3 regions of the Neobacillus sp. NPDC097160 genome follow, and region 3 is predicted to be linked to each of the others. Evidence: a T-box and tRNA genes for the amino acid it is inferred to sense, from the RefSeq annotation. Region 3 holds a T-box; the other regions hold tRNA genes.
The links. A T-box is a leader RNA that pairs with one kind of tRNA and senses whether it is charged. The one in region 3 lies ahead of serS (serine--tRNA ligase), so its partner is inferred to be a tRNA-Ser.
Positions count from the first base shown of each region.

Region 1: it encodes a tRNA-Ser, which carries the amino acid that the T-box ahead of serS (serine--tRNA ligase) is inferred to sense. The anticodon was not compared.
Region 2: it encodes a tRNA-Ser, which carries the amino acid that the T-box ahead of serS (serine--tRNA ligase) is inferred to sense. The anticodon was not compared.

Region 1 covers NZ_JBIWDU010000001.1:137-5,930, forward strand. Annotated here, with positions in the region: tRNA gene ACIQXV_RS00010 (tRNA-Glu) at 1-72, shown strand, start outside; tRNA gene ACIQXV_RS00015 (tRNA-Val) at 77-152, shown strand; tRNA gene ACIQXV_RS00020 (tRNA-Thr) at 327-399, shown strand; tRNA gene ACIQXV_RS00025 (tRNA-Lys) at 556-631, shown strand; tRNA gene ACIQXV_RS00030 (tRNA-Gly) at 667-738, shown strand; tRNA gene ACIQXV_RS00035 (tRNA-Leu) at 748-836, shown strand; tRNA gene ACIQXV_RS00040 (tRNA-Arg) at 850-926, shown strand; tRNA gene ACIQXV_RS00045 (tRNA-Pro) at 933-1,009, shown strand; tRNA gene ACIQXV_RS00050 (tRNA-Ala) at 1,031-1,103, shown strand; tRNA gene ACIQXV_RS00055 (tRNA-Met) at 1,120-1,193, shown strand; tRNA gene ACIQXV_RS00060 (tRNA-Ile) at 1,204-1,277, shown strand; tRNA gene ACIQXV_RS00065 (tRNA-Ser) at 1,292-1,384, shown strand; tRNA gene ACIQXV_RS00070 (tRNA-Met) at 1,556-1,629, shown strand; tRNA gene ACIQXV_RS00075 (tRNA-Asp) at 1,633-1,709, shown strand; tRNA gene ACIQXV_RS00080 (tRNA-Phe) at 1,891-1,963, shown strand; tRNA gene ACIQXV_RS00085 (tRNA-Tyr) at 2,001-2,085, shown strand; tRNA gene ACIQXV_RS00090 (tRNA-His) at 2,091-2,166, shown strand; tRNA gene ACIQXV_RS00095 (tRNA-Cys) at 2,265-2,338, shown strand; tRNA gene ACIQXV_RS00100 (tRNA-Gly) at 2,351-2,424, shown strand; tRNA gene ACIQXV_RS00105 (tRNA-Ile) at 2,431-2,507, shown strand; tRNA gene ACIQXV_RS00110 (tRNA-Asn) at 2,514-2,585, shown strand; gene ACIQXV_RS00115 (cysteine-rich CWC family protein) at 2,889-3,077, opposite strand; gene ACIQXV_RS29780 (DUF7713 domain-containing protein) at 3,311-3,442, opposite strand; gene ACIQXV_RS00120 (amino acid permease) at 3,734-5,131, opposite strand; gene ACIQXV_RS00125 (YitT family protein) at 5,128-5,733, opposite strand; gene ACIQXV_RS00130 (aminotransferase class V-fold PLP-dependent enzyme) at 5,714-5,794, opposite strand, start outside.
Region 2 covers NZ_JBIWDU010000023.1:84,574-90,367, forward strand. Annotated here, with positions in the region: gene ACIQXV_RS25965 (GlgC family sugar phosphate nucleotidyltransferase) at 1-840, opposite strand, end outside; gene ACIQXV_RS25970 (glucose-1-phosphate adenylyltransferase) at 891-2,036, opposite strand; gene glgB (1,4-alpha-glucan branching protein GlgB) at 1,978-3,927, opposite strand; tRNA gene ACIQXV_RS25980 (tRNA-Glu) at 4,421-4,492, opposite strand; tRNA gene ACIQXV_RS25985 (tRNA-Ser) at 4,502-4,592, opposite strand; tRNA gene ACIQXV_RS25990 (tRNA-Asn) at 4,596-4,670, opposite strand; tRNA gene ACIQXV_RS25995 (tRNA-Ile) at 4,686-4,762, opposite strand; tRNA gene ACIQXV_RS26000 (tRNA-Gly) at 4,770-4,843, opposite strand; tRNA gene ACIQXV_RS26005 (tRNA-His) at 4,860-4,935, opposite strand; tRNA gene ACIQXV_RS26010 (tRNA-Phe) at 4,953-5,028, opposite strand; tRNA gene ACIQXV_RS26015 (tRNA-Asp) at 5,035-5,111, opposite strand; tRNA gene ACIQXV_RS26020 (tRNA-Met) at 5,115-5,188, opposite strand; tRNA gene ACIQXV_RS26025 (tRNA-Ser) at 5,222-5,314, opposite strand; tRNA gene ACIQXV_RS26030 (tRNA-Ile) at 5,331-5,407, opposite strand; tRNA gene ACIQXV_RS26035 (tRNA-Met) at 5,439-5,515, opposite strand; tRNA gene ACIQXV_RS26040 (tRNA-Ala) at 5,538-5,613, opposite strand; tRNA gene ACIQXV_RS26045 (tRNA-Pro) at 5,631-5,707, opposite strand; tRNA gene ACIQXV_RS26050 (tRNA-Arg) at 5,716-5,792, opposite strand.
Region 3 covers NZ_JBIWDU010000039.1:5,505-11,298, forward strand. Annotated here, with positions in the region: gene ACIQXV_RS29320 (glycosyl hydrolase family 18 protein) at 1-588, shown strand, start outside; gene ACIQXV_RS29325 (deoxynucleoside kinase) at 964-1,614, shown strand; gene ACIQXV_RS29330 (deoxynucleoside kinase) at 1,631-2,332, shown strand; tRNA gene ACIQXV_RS29335 (tRNA-Ser) at 2,438-2,530, opposite strand; gene serS (serine--tRNA ligase) at 2,629-3,909, opposite strand; T-box leader at 3,963-4,186, opposite strand; gene pdxT (pyridoxal 5'-phosphate synthase glutaminase subunit PdxT) at 4,240-4,830, opposite strand; gene pdxS (pyridoxal 5'-phosphate synthase lyase subunit PdxS) at 4,834-5,715, opposite strand.

The sequences.
Region 1 (5,794 bases), on a different contig from region 3:
CCCTTGGTCAAGCGGTTAAGACACCGCCCTTTCACGGCGGTAACACGGGTTCGAATCCCGTAGGGGTCACCATTTTGGAGGATTAGCTCAGCTGGGAGAGCATCTGCCTTACAAGCAGAGGGTCGGCGGTTCGATCCCGTCATCCTCCACCATAATTTTTTATAATACTTTTTGCCGGGGTAGCTCAATTGGTAGAGCACGAACGAATAAGCTCCCTGAATAAACATCAGCATACTGACCGAGCTGCTGCTTGCATAAGCTTTCTGAGGTCAGGATGACGGTAACAAAGACAGCGTAAACGAACTTAATATTTTTCTAAATTATACGCCGGGGTAGCTCAATTGGTAGAGCAACTGACTTGTAATCAGTAGGTTGGGGGTTCAAGTCCTCTCGCCGGCACCTTTTCTTTATTTTAGTACGAGCCATTAGCTCAGTTGGTAGAGCAGATTGCGGGCTTCATTGAATAAGCACCCGCGGGCAATCTGCGAGAAAGAACGAAAGTTCTTTTGAGCATCTGACTTACCACAATAAAAGATTAGTGAATCATTATAGTACGAGCCATTAGCTCAGTTGGTAGAGCATCTGACTTTTAATCAGAGGGTCGAAGGTTCGAGTCCTTCATGGCTCACCATAATAAGTTCCATTCTCTTTTTTTGCTTGTTTTATGCGGAAGTAGTTCAGTGGTAGAACACCACCTTGCCAAGGTGGGGGTCGCGGGTTCGAATCCCGTCTTCCGCTCTCTTTCAAGCCGGGGTGGCGGAACTGGCAGACGCACAGGACTTAAAATCCTGCGGTAGGTGACTACCGTACCGGTTCGATTCCGGTCCTCGGCACCATTTATAGAATAATGCGCCCGTAGCTCAATTGGATAGAGCGTCTGACTACGGATCAGAAGGTTGTGGATTCGACTTCTTCCGGGCGCGCCATATAAACGGGAAGTAGCTCAGCTTGGTAGAGCACTTGGTTTGGGACCAAGGGGTCGCAGGTTCGAATCCTGTCTTCCCGACCAGGAAGTTTACATTCACATTATGGGGCCTTAGCTCAGCTGGGAGAGCGCCTGCTTTGCACGCAGGAGGTCAGCGGTTCGATCCCGCTAGGCTCCATTGTTTTTTAAAAAATGGCGGTGTAGCTCAGCTGGCTAGAGCGTACGGTTCATACCCGTAAGGTCGGGGGTTCGATCCCCTCCGCCGCTATCGCATTAATGGACCTTTAGCTCAGCTGGTTAGAGCAGACGGCTCATAACCGTCCGGTCGTAGGTTCGAGTCCTACAGGGTCCATTTATATCTCATTTGGAGGAATACCCAAGTCTGGCTGAAGGGATCGGTCTTGAAAACCGACAGGCGGGTCAAACCGCGCGGGGGTTCGAATCCCTCTTCCTCCTCCATATTATTTTTAAGCTTTATAATTTCTATTGTCGCGGGGTGGAGCAACGAGCGTTGCTTCAATGAATAATCTGCGAGTTGTATCAATCGAGCTGCTGCTTGCATATGCTTTCTGAGATTGATACAGTCCATGGGTACATTGAGCATGGACAAAATTTAATATTTATTATTGTCGCGGGGTGGAGCAGTCTGGTAGCTCGTCGGGCTCATAACCCGAAGGTCGCAGGTTCAAATCCTGTCCCCGCAATTTGGTCTGGTAGTTCAGTTGGTTAGAATGCCTGCCTGTCACGCAGGAGGTCGCGGGTTCGAGTCCCGTCCAGACCGCCATTTTTTATTCCGGTATATTAAATGCCGTTGATATAGATTTTTTCTATGGCTCAGTAGCTCAGTCGGTAGAGCAGATTGCTTACATCACCGAAATTGCTTCTGCGGCAATCTGCGAGAAAGAACGAAAGTTCTTTTGAGCAAAGGATGATCCTAATAAAAGTTTAGGAGACTATATTAAAACGGCTCAGTAGCTCAGTCGGTAGAGCAAAGGACTGAAAATCCTTGTGTCGGCGGTTCGATTCCGTCCTGAGCCATCATTTACCTAATATGCTTTTCTTTTTTTTTATATATGGAGGGGTAGCGAAGTGGCTAAACGCGGCGGACTGTAAATCCGCTCCCTCAGGGTTCGGCGGTTCGAATCCGTCCCCCTCCACCATCATGGCGGTTGTGGCGAAGTGGTTAACGCACCTGATTGTGGTTCAGGCATTCGTGGGTTCGATTCCCATCAGCCGCCCCATTTTTATTCATGTTGGGCTATAACCAAGCAGTAAATAAAGCATCGTGGTTTGATTGCAGTATGCTTTGGTTCACGTTCAGATTGCCCAGCCAAAGTTAGGCAGCATAGCCAAGTGGTAAGGCAGAGGTCTGCAAAACCTTTATCCCCGGTTCAAATCCGGGTGTTGCCTCCAAATTTCTAGCATGCGGGTGTAGTTTAGTGGTAAAACCTCAGCCTTCCAAGCTGATGTTGTGAGTTCGATTCTCATCACCCGCTCCAAAATGTGGGCCTATAGCTCAGCTGGTTAGAGCGCACGCCTGATAAGCGTGAGGTCGATGGTTCGAGTCCATTTAGGCCCACCATATTATTCCGCAGTAGCTCAGTGGTAGAGCTATCGGCTGTTAACCGATCGGTCGTAGGTTCGAGTCCTACCTGCGGAGTCATTATTTTTAAAAGTAGAAGTAGAGAGCAAAGGTTCTCTGCTTTTTTTGTGTTGGTGCCTGTCATCCATTCAAACGTCCAAGTAGAAGGGCCCTACTTCGATGAAATGAAGAGTTCGATTCTCTCCCCCAATCCAGATATCGAAAAGGTGCCGGAAACGGAAACTTGGAACCAAGGGGACGGTTCTGGTGGCTTTTTGAACAAGAAAAAGTGAATGAAAAGACCTTAAGAACCGTCCCCAGGAGTCATTTTTGTGCCCAATTATCGATTTATTTTACACCGCTGCATGGATCGACATAATATTACTGTTCTTCCTTATATTTATTTAAGCAATTTTTACAAATACAATGTTTTCTTCGACTTTCCATTGGCACTAATTCGAAAATACCATTGGGGAATTCCTCCATATCACACCAGCAGTTACCGTGTTCTCCAGGACCTGTCATGCAATTGTTTTCCTCTCCACATATAGGACAATATTTATTCGCCAATTCCAATCCTCCCTAATTTCCTCATAATATATATAAATGTAGATTTCCAGCTCTGTAACGCATCCTTTAAATTTTTGAGCTTGTCGTTCTATGTTGTCTTTGCCCAAACGATTGATTAAATGATTTTTACGGAATTAGGGACTAAAATTAATGGGAAGCTGATCATCGTAATCATGCATCCCTAGTATTTATTTCCTTTAGTTGTTAAGGGTGGAAATTCTGTACTTTCTTCTCTAATCAATAATGTCAATTTTTATCTGATATCCTACATATGTCATTAGGTATTTACCTAACTCTTTCCAGCTGTAATTGTCTTCTGCCATTTGAATTACTGGTAGTTTTCCATTAGTTTGTTCATCTGACATATTTTACCATTACATGTATATGTTACTTTGCTTGGCTGCGGTCCCACAATACTCAGCTCCTTTTTCACAATTTCTATTCTATTATTTTAACCTTATGATACATTTTTTTGAAGGGTGATTTCGACCAGGGGTGACCAAGGGGACGGTTCTGTTGGTTTTTTTACCAATGAAAAAATCCAACAGAACCGTCCCTGAGGGTGGTTTTCTTTTTCCTTCCTTTTGTAGCAAGGAAAGAAGGTGATAATCTGGAAATATATCTGTTTATGCCCAAAACATTCTTTTTTATAACTTTTAGGATTTTACTTGATTGTCGATTCCAGCTGGAATTGTTTTTCGACGAAGGATGAAGATGATGCTAACGATGATGATAAACGGTACTCCAACTAGCCATGCGACCCGGAAGTCTGATGAAAAGGCCATCGTAATCAGAATAGCGCTTAATAGAATGATTCCAATCCACTGTAATAGCGGGAATAATGGGGCTTTTACAGGCAGTGGCTCTGGATGTTGTAAATGAACACTATTTCTAAAGTTTAGATGGCTTACTAAAATAATAATCCATACGAGGATTCCCCCGAATAATGCTACCCCAAAAAGATAGTTAAAAGCCATTGGGCTAAAGTAAGAAACAAGACTGGCAACCAAGACACCACCGCTAGAAGCTAGGATGGCATTCACAGGAGTGCCGGTTTTGTTTAAATTCCCTAGAGATTTCGGTGCGTAGTTCCCTCTTGAAAGCGAGAAAAGCATTCTGGAAGTGAGATAAAGATTTGTGTTCATGCTTGATAAGGCCGCCGTTAGGACGACAAAGTTCATGATTCCTGCCGCATAACGAATTCCGGAATTTTCAAAGACCTTCACAAAAGGACTTTGTTCCACTACCGTTGCACCGGCATGTGCCCAAGGGACGATGGCCAGGATAATGGCTAATGACAGAATATAAAAAAGGAATAAACGAATAATCATGGTTTTCATTGCTTTTGGGACTGCTTTTTGTGGATTTTTAGACTCACCAGCGGTAACTGCAATGATTTCTACCCCGTAAAAGGAGAAAATGGCCATGAGTACACCCATCCAAACCCCTTTAAACCCATGTGGAAAGAAACCTTGATTATCGGTATAATGACCAAAACCAACGGATTCCGAGTGTCCAATCCCAAATACAACGGAAATTCCAAAAATGATAAAGAGGATAATGGCTACCACTTTAATCATAGCAAACCAATATTCTATTGATCCAAAATTTCCTACAGAACGACTGTTAACATACAGAATAATGGCACCAAACCCAAGTGTCCAAAGCCAAATAGGAATCGAGGGGAACCAATATTGCATGTATATTCCCACTGCGACCGCTTCGCTGCCTATGGCGATTACTTGGGCAGCCCAATACATATAACGAACTAAGAATCCAACCCAAGAATTTAGATACATTTCAGCATATGTGCCAAAGGAGCCGGCTGTCGGATGAACAACCGCCATTTCTGATAGACTAAACATCATGATTACAGCAATACATGCCGTAATCACATAACTGATTAGAACTCCTGGCCCAGCATAGCCAATAGCAATCCCGCTTCCCATGAATAATCCAGTTCCGATTGCCCCGCCAATGGCAATCATCGTGAGTTGACGGTCGGTAAGCGCCCGTTGCAGACCCTCTTCTTGCTTTACTAAATGATCCTTCATAAACTTGCCCCCTCTTTTTTATATCGCCCGATAACGGATATCGATGAATCGACGCTTTTTCCTGCAATGATAATGCTTAAAAAAGTAAGAACGGTATGATCTAATCCATCTGTTAAAAAGGTCAAAAGAAGTACACAGCCATTTACGGCCATCATGGTTTTTCCGATTGTTATGAAGGGAAAATGCTTTGTAATCACAACACTGGCAATATCGAGTCCGCCCGTTGTGGCACCGGCTTGGATGACAATCCCAATCCCAATCCCTGAAAGTAATCCCCCTAAAATACACCCAATAATAGGTGAAGGAAGGGTAGGTATTGTTGATAAAACGGCTAAAAAGAGAGAAAGTGCTCCCATTCCAATCAAACTAAAAAAGGCAAAGGAGGAACCGATGGAACGGTATCCGATTAAAAATAATGGAATGTTGAGTATAAAATAGACAAGTCCTAAGGGGGAATGCAGGAAGTTGGCCAAGATCACGGCAATTCCCCCCAATCCCGGTGCCGTTATGCCATTTGGTTTTTGAAAAACATAATAAGCAGCAGCTACAAGGAAAGTGCCTATAAAAATCGCTGCGATTTTTTTACTTTGTAATAAGAGCATGGGCAATCGCCTCAATGGTCCGGATAATTTCTTCTTCTGTGTTATAAAAATGCGGAGCGAT
Region 2 (5,794 bases), on a different contig from region 3:
TTTTACACCACGTGAAACAATACTGTTTTCAACCGTTCCACCAATAAAACAGCCGTTTGCAATCATAGCATTCTTCACTGATGAGCCCTTTACATATTTGGTTGGCGGCTCATCTTTCACTTTTGTAATAACTGGCTGCTCTTTTAAAAACAATTGCTTCCAAACATCAGACTCAAGCAGCTTCATACTAGTGGAAAAATAGTTTTCAATCGAATCTATCATCTCGGTATAACCGGCATAATCATAGTGACAAATAGAATAATTGGTATGAATGGCAGTTACGACATCCCTCATACAGGTATATCCTGTTTCATGTCTTGTTTCAAGCAGCTTAATTAGTAAAGAGGTTTTAATTAAATACATTTCCATTGGTCTTCCATCCTGGTGATGGATTTCAGTTATATCGCATTTTGCCTGGCTATGCCAATTTAATATTGGCCTAAAGTCCATATTAAAAATCGTGTAACAGTTGGCGATAATCGCATACTCTTGTGTACTGCGATAAAAATAGTCCATATTGGCTGCAAAATGTTCAAACGATCCGACTTTATTGCCATCGTTATCGACAATCGGGGATGGGAAAAAGAAAAGGCCGTCCCGCTTTCGATTTAAGTCCCAATTTTTTCCCGAACCCAAATGGTCCATTAGCGAACGATACTGCATTTTCGGAAAAATTGCCACACTTCGAATCCCTGAATTCACCATGTTTGATAGAACAAAATCAATAATGCGGTAACGCCCCGCAAAAGGCAAAGCCGCAAGTGATCGATGTGTTAAAAGATCTTCTAAATCTTCATGATAAGTTGTGGCATCAATAACGCCTAAAAGCTTTCTCTTCAATCAAATTCCCTCCTGTTTTTCTACTAATGAACATTTTGCCAGCTAACTATTTAATAAGCAGGATAAAGCCCGGTTAACATTTCTTCTGTAACAAGAATAATTTCATCATCAAACGAACGAATTACTGTCCCGTCTGGTATCTTTACATCACCCGGTACAATTGCTTTTTCAATTAAGCAGTTATTTCCGATAATGGCATCAGGCATAATGACTGACTCCTTGATCATGCTGCCTTTTCCAATCGTTACACCTTGAAATAGAACAGATTTATCGACTTCACCATCGACGGTACAGCCCTCATTAATCAATGACTCTCTTACAATTGCATTAGAAGAAATATATTGCGGCGGCTGATTCGGATTGACTGAATAAATCCTCCAGTCATGGTCAAATAAATCTAATTCACAATCTTCACCTAAAAGATCCATGTTTGCTTCCCAAAGGCTTTGAACCGTACCAACATCTTTCCAATAACCCTTAAACGGATAGGCAAACAATTTCTTATTTTCCTCTAAAAGCAGCGGGATCACATCTTTACCAAAGTCATGACTGGAATCTGGATTCCGTTCATCCATTTCTAAATATTCCTTCAGTATATTCCAGCTAAATATATAAATGCCCATAGAAGCAAGATTATTCTTCGGATTGCTAGGCTTCTCCTCGAATTCTACTATTCTCATATCATCGCTTGTATTCATGATCCCAAACCTGCTGGCCTCGACCCATGGGACCTCTATCAAGGAAATCGTCACATCGGCTCTTTTTTCAATATGATATTCAAGCATACTCTCGTAATTCATTTTGTAAATATGGTCACCAGAGAGGATTAATACATATTCCGGTTGATATTGTTTAAGATAATTTAAATTTTGATAAATGGCGCTTGCAGTTCCGGTATACCATTTTACTTCTGAAGACTCACTATATGGGGGTAAAACGGTTACCCCGCCATCTTTGCGGTCAAGATCCCACGCACTGCCTATTCCAATATAGGAATTTAACAGAAGAGGCTGGTACTGTGTTAAAACCCCTACTGTATCAATGCCAGAATTGGCACAATTGCTTAAGGTGAAATCAATAATACGGTATTTTCCGCCAAACGGAACGGCTGGTTTTGCCAAATCCTTTGTCAGCGAATTAAGTCTGCTTCCTTTCCCTCCTGCTAACAGCATGGCTACGCACTTTTTCTTTCCCATTTCCTTTTCTCTCCTTTCGTTTTTTAACCGGTCTTATGATTTGAAAACCATACGGTGGAATTGTCATTTCTATTGAAAATGGCTGACCATGGAAGGGCTCTTCTAACGCCAAAATAGTTTTTTTATTCATCAACCCAGCCCCGCCGTATTCTTGTTGATCGCTATTTAAAATTTCTCGGTACTCACCAGCTTTGGGGACACCGACTTTATACACTGGATAGTGCACACCCGTAAAGTTAGTGACAATGATTAAATAATCCTCTTCCTTTTTTCCTTTTCGAATAAAGGAGAAAATCGATTGGCTGCTGTTATTTGCATCAATCCATTCAAATCCATCCTGCAAATGATCTAATTCATACAGTGCCTTGGAGCGTTTATAAAGTTTCGTTAATACTTTTACATATGTGTTTAAATTGCGGTGCATGTCATATTCCATTAAGTTCCAATCTAATTCTTCTTTGTCCTTCCACTCGGCAAACTGGCCAAATTCAAAGCCCATAAATAATAGTTTCTTTCCTGGGTGGGCAAACATATAGCCTAGCAGTAGCCTTAACTGGGCAAATTTTTCCCAGTAATCCCCCGGCATCTTATCCAGGAGCGATTTTTTCCCATGGACCACTTCATCATGTGAAAATGGCAGCATAAAGTTTTCTAAAAAGGCATATAAAAGTGAAAAAGTTACTTTTGAATGGACTATTGATCGAGAATATGGAGGTGTTTCCATATATTCAAGCATGTCATTCATCCAGCCCATATTCCATTTATAATCGAAGCCAAGACCTCCGTAACGGACAGGTGTGGTCACATTTGGAAACTCAGTAGAATCCTCACCAATCATTAAAAAATGGGGATCGTAATCATGTACTTCTTTGTTTAACTTTTTCAAAAAATGAATGCCAAACGGATTCTCACGCTTCCCCTGGGCAGTATTTGGCCAATAGATGATGTTAGCAACGGCATCCATCCGAAAGCCATCAATATGAAAATAGTCAATCCAATATAGAGCATTTGAAATAAGGAAGCTTTGTACCTCACCTTTTCCTAAATCAAAATTGGCTGTCCCCCATACGACATTTTCTCTATCATGAACATGGCTATAAGAATAAATATGTGTTCCATCAAAGCGGTATAGTCCGTGTGCATCCTTGCAAAAATGTCCCGGAACCCAATCAAGAATGACACCTAAACCATGCTGATGACATTGGTCCACAAGGTATCTAAAGTCATCTGGGGTACCATATCTTGATGTCACTGAGAAATAACCAGTTCCTTGATATCCCCATGAGTCGTCGAGCGGGTGCTCGACAAGTGGCAATATTTCTATATGGGTAAAACCATGCTCCATTACATAAGGTATAAGCTCCTCTGCCAAATCCCTATAGGTTATGTAGTCCCTATTGGCCTTCTTCCTCCAGGATCCAAGGTGTACCTCATAAATAATGGCAGGATCAGATAATAGGTTCTTTTTTTCCCTTCGGTTCATCCAATGACCATCTTGCCATACATAATTGTTTAAGGAATAAACAATGGACGCAGTATTCGGTCTTACTTCTGAATAAAAGGCAAACGGGTCTGCCTTCAGGAGCCTTTCCCCTGTTTGTGAGATAATTTCATACTTATAAATGCATCCTTCCAAATCTTGATTTACAACAATAATCCATACTCCCTCATCATTTACCTTCTGCAGGTCATATCCTTCACCATTCCAGTTATTAAAATTGCCCGTGAGCCTCACCTGACAAGCATTAGGTGCCCATACGCAAAATCGTGAATATACTTGATCGGAATTCTTAAAGATATGAGCGCCAAAAAGCTGATGACTTTTGCATAAGCTGCCCTCATGAAATAAGTGCAGCTGGTAATCGGTTGGAAAAAACGTATTCACTGCCATGGCTCTCCTCATCCTTAATGAAAATATGTATTTCAATGACCAATTATAAGTGCAAATGAACCATATTCCTCATAATACTTTTTTATCTTTTCTGACAACATATGATGTTAGTCGCTACAAACGGCGCTTTTACGCCTTCTTTCGGCACCATGTGACAAAAATTCCACCGTTAATCGACAGAAATCTAGTAAGTTTTTTAAAAATTTTTTAAAAATTCCAGAATAAAAATTATTTGATTACTTATAAATGAGTGGGATGAAATTTAGGAGAATCACGGATAATGTAAGCGGTATCAACGCTTTACAGCATTATGATAGGAAGAAAAATATTATAGGAGTATAATTAATTCTCGATAAAAGTAGGTAATTAGAAATAGGGCTATTGTCTAAGGCTTTTTATGCAATTGAAGTTACTATTTTTTGGGCCTAAATCGAATAAAGAATAAAATTAGGCACAAAAAAACTGATAACATATTGTTATCAGTTTTTCTGTATGACCCCTACGGGATTCGAACCCGTGTTACCGCCGTGAAAGGGCGGTGTCTTAACCGCTTGACCAAGGGGCCAGATATTTATGGCGGAGAAGGAGGGATTTGAACCCTCGCGCCGGTTACCCGACCTACACCCTTAGCAGGGGCGCCTCTTCAGCCTCTTGAGTACTTCCCCATATGGCTCCGCAGGTAGGACTCGAACCTACGACCGATCGGTTAACAGCCGATAGCTCTACCACTGAGCTACTGCGGAATAATAAAGAATAAATGGTGGGCCTAAATGGACTCGAACCATCGACCTCACGCTTATCAGGCGTGCGCTCTAACCAGCTGAGCTATAGGCCCACATATATGGAGCGGGTGATGAGAATCGAACTCACAACATCAGCTTGGAAGGCTGAGGTTTTACCACTAAACTACACCCGCAAAAATCAAATTATTATGGGGCGACTGATGGGAATCGAACCCACGAATGCCTGAACCACAATCAGGTGCGTTAACCACTTCGCCACAATCGCCATAAGTTAAGTAAAAATGGTGGCTCAGGACGGAATCGAACCGCCGACACAAGGATTTTCAGTCCTTTGCTCTACCGACTGAGCTACTGAGCCACTAAGTGGCGGTCTGGACGGGACTCGAACCCGCGACCTCCTGCGTGACAGGCAGGCATTCTAACCAACTGAACTACCAGACCGAATTGCGGGGACAGGATTTGAACCTGTGACCTTCGGGTTATGAGCCCGACGAGCTACCAGACTGCTCCACCCCGCGATAATAGAAATTATAAAGCTGAAGAAAATAATATGGCGGAGGAAGAGGGATTCGAACCCCCGCGCGGTTTAACCCGCCTGTCGGTTTTCAAGACCGATCCCTTCAGCCGGACTTGGGTATTCCTCCATATTATAAGTGTTACTGGTGGACCTTGTAGGACTCGAACCTACGACCGGACGGTTATGAGCCGTCTGCTCTAACCAGCTGAGCTAAAGGTCCAAGATAAAATTTACTAACTAAATGAAATATTTGGTAGCGGCGGAGGGGATCGAACCCCCGACCTTACGGGTATGAACCGTACGCTCTAGCCAGCTGAGCTACACCGCCATAATTTGATTTAAGATATAATTGGTGGAGTCTAGGGGGATCGAACCCCTGACCTCCTGCGTGCAAAGCAGGCGCTCTCCCAGCTGAGCTAAGACCCCAGTATAATTGTTTGTAATGGTCGGGAAGACAGGATTCGAACCTGCGACCCCTTGGTCCCAAACCAAGTGCTCTACCAAGCTGAGCTACTTCCCGTAAAATAATGGCGCGCCCGGAAGAAGTCGAATCCACAACCTTCTGATCCGTAGTCAGACGCTCTATCCAATTGAGCTACGGGCGCAT
Region 3 (5,794 bases):
AAGCAAAGGTTTAAAAGTGAAGGCTGGCTGATGTCAACCGCCCTTGCCCCAAAGACAAGTGCAACGCAAAAGGGAAAGTGGTATGAGGGCCATGATTACAAAGCACACGGGGAAATTTCTGACTTTGTCGTCATCATGACGTATGAATGGGGCTATAGCGGCGGCCCCGCGATGGCAGTTTCGCCCATTGACCCGGTCAGGAAGGTGTTGGAGTATGCGATCACCGAAATGCCTTCAAATAAAATTCTTATGGGGCAAAATCTCTATGGCTATGATTGGACACTGCCATTCGTTCAGGGATCGGTAGCAAAGGCAGTCAGCCCGCAGCAAGCGATCCAGCTGGCAGCAACCAACCACGTCCCCATTCAATATGATGCAAAGGCACAGGCACCATTCTTTAAATATACGGCTCAAGATGGCAAGCAGCATGAAGTCTGGTTCGAGGATGCCCGCTCCATTCAAGCAAAGTTTAACTTAATCAAAGAACTGAACATCAGAGGGATGAGCTATTGGAAGCTAGGTTTAGCATTCCCGCAAAATTGGCTGCTAATCGTTGACAATTTCAATGTGACAAAAAGACCAACCTAGACAGAAAAAATTTTTTATGACAAAAACTGCCGATATTCGGCAGTTTTTTCATATTTTTGACACGAACATCACATCTTCTAAATTTTCCATATCCCTTCCTAGGGAAGATTATGATAAAATATTCTTTGTGTCAATTAAGAAAAGCGGAAGGCGCCCGCCAATCGGCGTATGGACTGGAGCGCTTCGACTGAGATAAAGGAAACAAGGAGAGTGGAGCGATCCGATGTTGACTTATCGTAGGGAGAAGAGCGAAGTACACTAGCCGATGGCGCCTGGAGCTGGACAATTCTCAAAATCAGAAATATAGACTAAATGAACCAGTTCAAACTGGTTAATCATAGAAGGTGCAGGGAGTTTACGAAGGAGGACTTTATAATGGGGGATACACCCTTTATTACCGTTGAAGGGCCGATTGGTGTAGGAAAAACATCTCTCGCAAAAGCCATTTCAGAGCAATTTCAGTTTGCTCTATTAAAAGAGATTGTTGATGAAAATCCATTCTTAGGGAAATTTTATGATAACATCGAGGAATGGAGTTTCCAAACGGAAATGTTTTTCCTCTGCAATCGCTTTAAGCAATTAGGGGATATCAATACCCATTACTTAAGCCAAAGCAGGTCTGTTGTTGCTGACTATCATATTTTTAAAAACCTGATTTTTGCACAACGCTCGCTTAATCCCGATGAATACAAAAAATACTTCCAGATTTATCAAATTCTAACTGAAGATATGCCAAAACCAAATGTCATTATTTATTTAAATGCAAGTTTAGATACACTTTTAAAACGGATCAAAATAAGAGGGCGTGAAGTAGAGAAGAATATCAGCCCCCTCTATTTAGAACAACTATCCATTGACTATGAAAATACCTTGGCAACCTTTGAAAAGGAACATCCGGAAATCCCCGTTCTACGCTTTAGCGGCGATGAGTTGGATTTTGTCAAAAGTGAGCAGGATTTAAATTATATTTTTCAAAAATTATCAACTTCGTTAAAAGAGAACAGCTGGACAAACAATCTATTATAGAACTTAGAACAGGGGGATGTTAGTGAGTATCGTTATTGGTGGGATGATTGGTCTTGGAAAAACAAGTGTTGCCGACACATTGAATGCACACTTTAAAAATAAAGGTATTGAAAGTAAGGTGTTTTACGAAGCGGTGGATGATAATCCAATTCTCCCGCTTTATTATGAACTGACACCGGAAGAGTTAGATGCAAGGAGAATACCCTTCCTTTTGCAATTATTTTTCTTAAATAAACGTTTTAAAACGGTTAAGGAATGCATTAATTGGCGCGAGCCCGTTTACACGATTCAAGACCGCTCCATTTATGAGGATTGGTATTTTGCTTATGTAAATAAAAACTTGGGTAGAATTTCTCCCCTAGAATTCAAAATTTATGAAGAACTTGTCGATAATATGATGGAAGAGTTAAATGAACTTCCAAAAAAGGCGCCGGATTTAATGGTCTATTTAAAGGGATCATTTGATACGGTAATTGACCGGATTATGGCCCGCGGCAGAAGCTTTGAAATCAACCCTGAACTGAAGGAGTACTATTTTGAAGTATGGAAGGGTTATGATGAATGGGTCATGGACCAATATGCGGCTAGTGAAGTATTAGTTATTGATATGGATACCACGGACGTTGTAAAAAGTAATGCCGATGCCTTAAAGGTTTGCCGTGATGTTGAAGAGAAGTTAAATGAAATACTAAATGTAACAAAGACACCTATTTTTTAATAGGTGTCTTCTTTTGTATGCGGGGAAAACTGCAAAAAAAAGCCCGCTGCAACTAAATGCAGCGAACCTTTATCTCCAGTTTTTATGCGCGATTGTTTTAATTAATGGCGGAGGAAGAGGGATTCGAACCCCCGCGCGGTTTAACCCGCCTGTCGGTTTTCAAGACCGATCCCTTCAGCCGGACTTGGGTATTCCTCCGTATCGACAAGTGATAATTTATCATATTTTTTATACCATGTCAAACATTTTCATTTTAAATTTCGGACGGGATGAACCCGTCCGGAATTTTTATGTTTTTACAGCGGTTTGATTACATCACGATTGCCCATATATGGACGCAGTACGGTTGGAATCACGACACTCCCGTCTGCCTGCTGATAATTCTCTAAAATGGCAGCGACCGTGCGGCCAATCGCAAGGCCAGATCCATTTAACGTGTGAACGTGCTCCGGCTTTGCCTTTGGGTCACGGCGGAAGCGGATATTGGCCCGTCTAGCTTGGAATGCCTCAAAATTACTGCAAGAAGAAATCTCACGGTATGTTTCATAGCTTGGAATCCACACTTCAATATCGTACTTTTTCGCGGCTGTAAACCCAAGGTCACCGGTACACATAGAGAGCACTCGGTATGGCAGCTCAAGAAGCTGTAGTACCCGCTCAGCATCGTTAGTCAGCTTCTCAAGCTCGTCATAAGAATCTTCCGGCTTTACAAACTTTACAAGCTCCACTTTATTGAATTGGTGCTGACGGATGAGACCCCTTGTATCACGGCCCGCAGAGCCTGCCTCAGAGCGGAAGCATGCGCTGTATGCCGCAAAGCGGATTGGCAGCTCCTCACCGCTTAAAATTTCATCACGATGATAGTTGGTTACTGGCACCTCAGCCGTTGGAATGAGGAAATAATCCTCGCTTCCAATTAAAAAGGCATCCTCTTCAAACTTCGGCAATTGCCCTGTGCCCGTCATACTTGTACGGTTTACCATGTACGGCGGCAGGATTTCCGTATAGCCGTGTTCATCCACATGAAGATCAAGCATGAAACTCATTAATGCACGCTCTAGCCGTGCCCCCAGCCCCTTATAAAAGACAAAGCGGCTTCCGGTTACCTTACCGGCCCGTTCAAAATCGAGAATACCTAACTGATCGGCAAGATCCCAATGAGGCTTTGCTTCAAATTCAAATTCACGTACATGGCCCCATTTCCTAATCTCTACATTATCATCCTCAGTTTCCCCAATCGGAACACTCTCATGCGGGATGTTTGGAATGCTTAGCAATAAATTGTCTAAGACCTCTTCCACTGTACGGAGCTCATCATCAAGTGTTTTGATTTGGTCGCCAACCTCACGCATTTCTGTTATTAACTGATCGGCATCCTGCTTTTCACGTTTTAATGCTGCGACCTGCTGTGAAACCTCATTTTTCCTGCTTTTTAACTTTTCAGATTCAACGATTAACTCACGTCTTTTCAGATCGAGATCCTCAAACCGGCCTAAATCAGTTAAATCCTCGCCGCGATGCTCAAGCTTTGCTTTCACCTCGGCAAAATTAGCTCTTAATACTTTAATATCCAGCATTGTTTAGACACTCCTTTTTTTATAAAAATAAAACAAAAAACTCCCGCCCCTAAAACAGGGACGAGAGTTAATCACGCGATACCACCCTGGTTGACAGCATACACTGTCCACCTCAAAAAAATGTAACGGTTTCTACCGAAAGTACTTACTGGCCTCTAAGAGGTGTTCCATACTTTACTCGAGGAGGGATTCACAAGTTTCACACACCGGTTCGCACCAGCCACCGGCTCTCTTTATGAGTGAGTTTCTTGTTACTAGTTCCTCTCATTGCTTTTTTCATTATGGATTTGTTTTATAATTTACTATAATTATCGGCCAAATGCAACCGTTCTATACAAGATGTTTCGCTTTTGCTTCCTTCACCATCTCTACAAAGTAGGCGGTAAGGCGATGATTATCGGTCAGCTCCGGATGGAAGGAACAGCCAAGAAATTGTCCTTCCCGTGCGGCGACGATGCGATCATTATGCTTGGACAAAATTTCCACATTCTCTCCCGCCTCAACGATGTGCGGTGCCCGGATAAACACTGCAGGGAAACTTTCAGCGACATCTTTAATCGCAAGGTCGGCCTCAAAGCTGTCAACTTGGCGTCCAAAAGAGTTGCGTTCCACCTTAATGTCCATGACGCCGATGTGCGGCTCGCTATAGCCGGAAAGATCCTTAGCCAAAAGAATCAGCCCTGCACAGGTACCAAACATTGGTTTCCCTTCACCTGCAAATTCCTTTAGTGGATCCATAAAGTCGTACTTATCGATTAAGCGCCGCATTGCGGTGCTTTCACCACCAGGAAGAATGAGTCCATCTATCTCCTGTAATTCTTCTTTATGTTTTACAGCCACTGCCTCAACACCACATGCCTCTAACGAAATCATGTGTTCACGGACAGCTCCCTGCAAAGCGAGAACGCCAATTTTAATCATTGATTACCATCCTCTTTCTTGCATGCGGGCTTCAGGTGCTAATGATGAAATTTCGATTCCTTTCATTGGCGTACCGAGGTCTTTTGACAGTTCAGCAATCAATTTATAGTCTTGGAAATGCGTTGTGGCTTCGACGATTGCTCTGGCAAACTTAGCAGGGTTTTCTGATTTAAAAATCCCAGAACCAACAAATACACCGTCAGAGCCTAATTGCATCATTAAAGCTGCATCAGCAGGCGTTGCCACACCGCCGGCAGCAAAGTTTACCACTGGAAGTCGGCCAAGGCGCTTGATTTCAAGCAGTAATTCAAATGGTGCACCTAAAAGCTTCGCTTCTGTCATAAGCTCATCTTCGTTCATGCCTACCACCTTACGAACCTGTGCATTTACCTTACGGATATGACGGACAGCTTCAACGATATTTCCTGTTCCAGGCTCACCTTTTGTACGAAGCATGGAAGCACCTTCACCAATACGACGAGCAGCCTCACCTAAGTCACGGCAGCCACAAACAAATGGAACTGTAAAGTCACTTTTATATAAATGATACTCTTCATCAGCAGGTGTTAAAACTTCACTCTCATCAATATAGTCGACACCCATTGCTTCAAGCACTCGTGCCTCGACAATATGACCAATTCTTGCCTTAGCCATTACAGGGATTGAAACAGCCTTTAGCACCTCTTCGATAATCCTTGGATCAGCCATTCTTGCAACACCGCCAGCAGCGCGAATATCTGAAGGAACGCGCTCTAATGCCATTACAGCTACTGCACCTGCTTCTTCCGCAATCTTTGCCTGCTCCGCATTGACAACATCCATGATGACGCCGCCCTTTTGCATTTCTGCCATACCGCGTTTTACGAGATCCGTACCTGTTTTCATTTGTTAAAATCCCCCTTTGTTTTAATATTAAGAATTTTTTTTGTATATCTAGGAAATTTCCTATTCATTCAATCGGAAT